One region of the Clostridium sp. 'deep sea' genome, then DNA from elsewhere that is predicted to be linked to it. Evidence: riboswitches for the same ligand, from Rfam matches in the RefSeq annotation. Region 1 holds a riboswitch; the other holds the start of a gene.
What was found. A riboswitch is a leader RNA that binds a small molecule or an ion and turns the genes downstream of it on or off. The one in region 1 is predicted to bind molybdenum cofactor.

Region 1 (2,209 bases):
CATTACCTCTTCAAGCTTAGCACCGGTAGTGCCATTAACGTCTCGTGTTGGTAAGGTGGCAATAGCCTGTTCAGCAGATAAAAATACTTTATTATTAGTACTAACTGTAACAATATTTTTAACATGCATGCCTTTTGGCAAATCTGGTGAAAGGAATAATGGCCTTGCTTCACCCGTAATTTTAAAGAAACCAGTAGTTAAAACATTGTTTTTTTCTGTTTTAACAAAGTTTTCGGTAGCAATAATTTTAGCACTTAAATCAGCACTTACATTATACTTGGTAAACAAATCTGCTACTTTTATAGCTTTATCGGTACTCTCATAATAAGTGTAGTCGTGTTGTTCTAGATGTTTAGCCTCTGTCTCTAAAATAATGACTTTATCAACTTTCTCTACTTCGCCATTATTGGGTGCAGTATTCAATTGAATTTCAACTAAATTAGATACAAAGTACATAGAACGGACATCATCTATAGCAGGTCTTAGTGGTTGTTTCTTTTCTTCAAGAGGCTCACCATTAAATTCATAGCCTAAAATAATTTCTTTTTGTGAAATTATTTCTTTAGGAACATCTATTTGATAACCATCACCAGCTATAAATCTAATAGAATGGTAGTCCTCTCGTTTTAGGTTTTTAGTTGCTAATAAAGTGTTTAATAAAACACCTTTAACTTCACTTGTTAATTCTTCACCACTAGAGCTTACTGATTTAACTGTTTTTGTTACAGACTTCATTTTAAATATATCATTAAAAGCAATCTCAAAACTGGTATCGCCATTAACTATTTTTAGGTTACCATCATACTGAAATACTACATCTGTCTGCTTATTAGAACATGCTGCTAAAGAAAATACTAAAATAATTGCTAAAAATAAAGAAACACTCTTAATTATTCTTTTATTCATCTTTAAGTCCTCCGTAATTATCTATACATAAATTGACACCATCAACAACAGCTTGTGAAGATATTGTTGCCCCTGTAACAGCAACAACATCGTTAGCATTAACTTTATTTATTTTTATTAGATTAAGCTTGGGAGTAATAGGCAAACATAAGCGATTTAAAAACCATTGTTCTTTAATATATCCACCATAGTCCTCGGTTTCATGCTGGCTAAGTATATTTACCTTTTCTACATAATTATTATTTATAGCTACTAAAAGCTCTATTGTGCTTTTGTAACCTTCGCTATGAACTATTTGCACGATACTGCCCTCTTTAGTTTTATAGACTCGAATAATATTACTTGTTTCGGCCTTTTTAACTCTATGGACTACACTATAGCCTTGCTCTTTCATAACATCTTTATAAGAGTCTGTATTACTATAGCAAAGTATTAATACAGTAAACAATATTGTTAAAACTAAGGCAATATAAAATGGCTTTTTAGTTATGTTTCATTCCTCCCCATTAATAATTAAAACCAAAAAATCTTCCAAAAGGAAGATTTTTAACAAACAAAAAATTGCTATTTGTTTAAATTTCCTTTCCACACTGGGAGGCCTAATCGTTTCCAATTACACCCTATCGGCATATGAATCATGTGTTAAACATTTAGACTAATATGCTCGGAATCATTGATTTTTTAGTTTTAGATATCTTAATACTATAATACAATAACAAATATTATAGTATTTATTGCTTAAGTACAACGAAAAAGGAACATGTTATACAAAGCAGACATTACTATATTCTCTTTAATAACAATATTCCCTTTTAGCTTATGAGATTTTATTTATATTTAATTTTCTTTTACCGATTTATACCACAAGAATTAGCACTTACAATAGCTTATCAGCTTTTAACTCTGAGTACCACTTTGCAAACGAAGTAAATATGTCATTGCTTTGTGTTTGGTTTATACGCCAATTGTATAATTTACTTAAATTCATTCCTTTAATAAATGGGTCATAATCAATATTTATTACCCGAGGTTTACGGTAACATATTTCGTTTTCAATTAGTTTAATTATAGCTAAATAATCATCAATAAATAGCTGTTTAGTGGCTGGATTATTGGCAAAATTATGGATACCATACATTCTAACACCTATTTCATGAAAACAAGAATTGATTAAATCTTGTTCATTAATATTTGATGATATAACTACTTTTTCGGGTCCTAAGCTACTAGCCATAGATTTTGTTTGAGAGCAAAAAACAATCTCAAACTTGTTATAGGGATAACTTATGCCTAAGTCAGTTTT
Region 2 (2,209 bases), 1.4 Mb from region 1:
TGCACTCATATAATTAGTAAAATCTTCAACATCGCCAACTGAAATTTTACTAACGTCTGCTATTAAATCATCTTTAATAATGTTATAAATGCTTGCTGGAATATAGGCACGTGAGGCAGCTGAACACTTTTGACCTTGGTACTCAAAAGAACCACGTATTAAAGCAGTTTTAAGGGCCTGAGCATCACATGATTTGTGAGCAAATACAAAATCTTTACCACCAGTTTCACCTACAATACGAGGGTAACTTCTATATGAGTCTATATTTTTGCCAATGTTTTGCCAAATAATTTCAAATACTCGAGTTGAGCCAGTAAAATGAATACCTGCAAAGTCTTTATGAGCTATTGCTACTTCACTTATAGCTGGTCCATCACAAGGTACAAAATTAATAACCCCAGCAGGTAAGCCAGCCTCTTGTAATAGTTTCATAATAAAGTAATTAGAATAAACAGCTGTTCCTGCAGGCTTCCACAAAACGGTATTGCCTAAAAGTGCAGGGGCTGTTGGTAAGTTGCCACCTATAGCCGTAAAGTTAAAGGGTGAAATAGCAACAACAAAACCATCTAGAGGTCTGTATTCAATTCTGTTCCATTCTGTGCTGGTTGAATAAGGTTGGTCTTGATAAATTTGTTCTGTGAACTGAACATTAAAGCGTAAAAAATCAGCAAATTCACAGGCAGAGTCAATCTCTGCTTGGTGAGCAGTTTTACTTTGCCCAAGCATGGTGGCAGCATTTAAAGTAGCACGCCAAGGGCCAGCTAATAGTTCTGCAGCCTTTAAAAAAATAGCAGCTCGGTGTTCCCACTTAAGCTTAGACCATTCTTTTTTTGCTACTTCGGCGGCCTCAATAGCCATTTGCAATTCTTTTTTACCAGCTACATGGTAATGGGCTAAAATATGTTGATGATTATGAGGAATAATGCAGGTTTCTAAGTTGCCGGTTCTAATTTCTTTCCCCCCAATAATTAAAGGAATTTCAATTTCACGGCTCTTTAGATCTTTAAGCTTGTTCACTAGTGTGATTCGTTCAGCACTGCCTTTTTCATAGTGCAAAACAGGCTCATTCTTTGGTAGGGGAATTTTAAATATTCCTTTATTCATTTTAAATACCTCCAAAAATAGTTATCGAACACTCGGAGGCAGAGTCGGAGCATGATGAATTATATATTACGTAATTAAACAATAGCCCTTAATTTAGCTAATAAACAACTAAGCCTGTTAACAGGCATCACTAAACTAATGAGCTATATATTCATACCCCTTTCCGCACTGGGAGGCTTAATCGTTTCCAACTAAACCCTATCGGTCTTAGTTCCATAAAATATATTTCCCAGGAAAAAAGACTCGGAGTAAATATTCGACTCGCCTGTAATAATAGTTATTTACCAAGAGAATGTCAATAATTCTTTAAAAAATAAATTTAAAAATAATAAAAGCATTGCCAAAAAGTAGCCAATGCCTTTATTTATTAGGTTTTATCAGTTAATTATTCATTTAAGGCGTCTTTTAAAAACTCATAAATATCATTAGCAATTTCCGTAGTGATTTCATGTTTAACATTTTCATAAATCCTAAATTCAGAATTACTTAGACCTTTGTTTGCATATAAGTCTTTTATTATCTTAAATCTCTCAAGTAACACTTTATTATAAACTCTATGCAAAATAACATCATTATCTTGATCACTTAAGTTTCCCTTTACATATACAGGGGTAGGTTTGCTTTGGGATAGCTTTTTGGTATTTTCAGTTATGAACTTATTATAATACTCTAACCATGTATAGGTATTTGTTTTACCATTGTTGGTGATAACTTGCCAGCCACCCTCATCTTTGCTTCCTTTATAAATAAACCTGTTTATTGCTTTAAAAGTGTTAATATTAAAATCTTTACCTGTGATATCTTGGTAGTCATAAACACCAATAGGATAAGGTAAATTTTCACCCTTAAACGTTTTAAGTGGAACCATATTATTACAACCACCTATTACAGTTGCTTTAACTAACTCTGGGTGTAAAAAGCTAAATCTGTCAGTAAAATCTCCAGATGCAGAAAAGCCAAACATTAAAATCTTATTAGCTACATTTATATCGCCGTCTTTTAATCGCTTTTGGCAGTCTTTAACCATAGCTATCAGCTGTAAATCTAATCGCTCATTATCAGGAACTAAAATAGTTATTCTATCTAGTGAATGGGTATCCATAAC

Region 2: another riboswitch for molybdenum cofactor. It lies ahead of pruA (L-glutamate gamma-semialdehyde dehydrogenase); the one in region 1 lies ahead of IMX26_RS00735 (FMN-binding protein).

Annotation. Positions count from the first base shown of each region.
Region 1 covers NZ_CP063353.1:148,393-150,601, reverse strand. The annotation lists gene IMX26_RS00740 (molybdopterin-dependent oxidoreductase) at 1-906, opposite strand, end outside; gene IMX26_RS00735 (FMN-binding protein) at 899-1,300, opposite strand; molybdenum cofactor riboswitch at 1,469-1,588, opposite strand; gene IMX26_RS00730 (hypothetical protein) at 1,784-2,209, opposite strand, start outside.
Region 2 covers NZ_CP063353.1:2,582,481-2,584,689, forward strand. The annotation lists gene pruA (L-glutamate gamma-semialdehyde dehydrogenase) at 1-1,104, opposite strand, end outside; molybdenum cofactor riboswitch at 1,245-1,365, opposite strand; gene IMX26_RS12045 (hypothetical protein) at 1,490-2,209, opposite strand, start outside.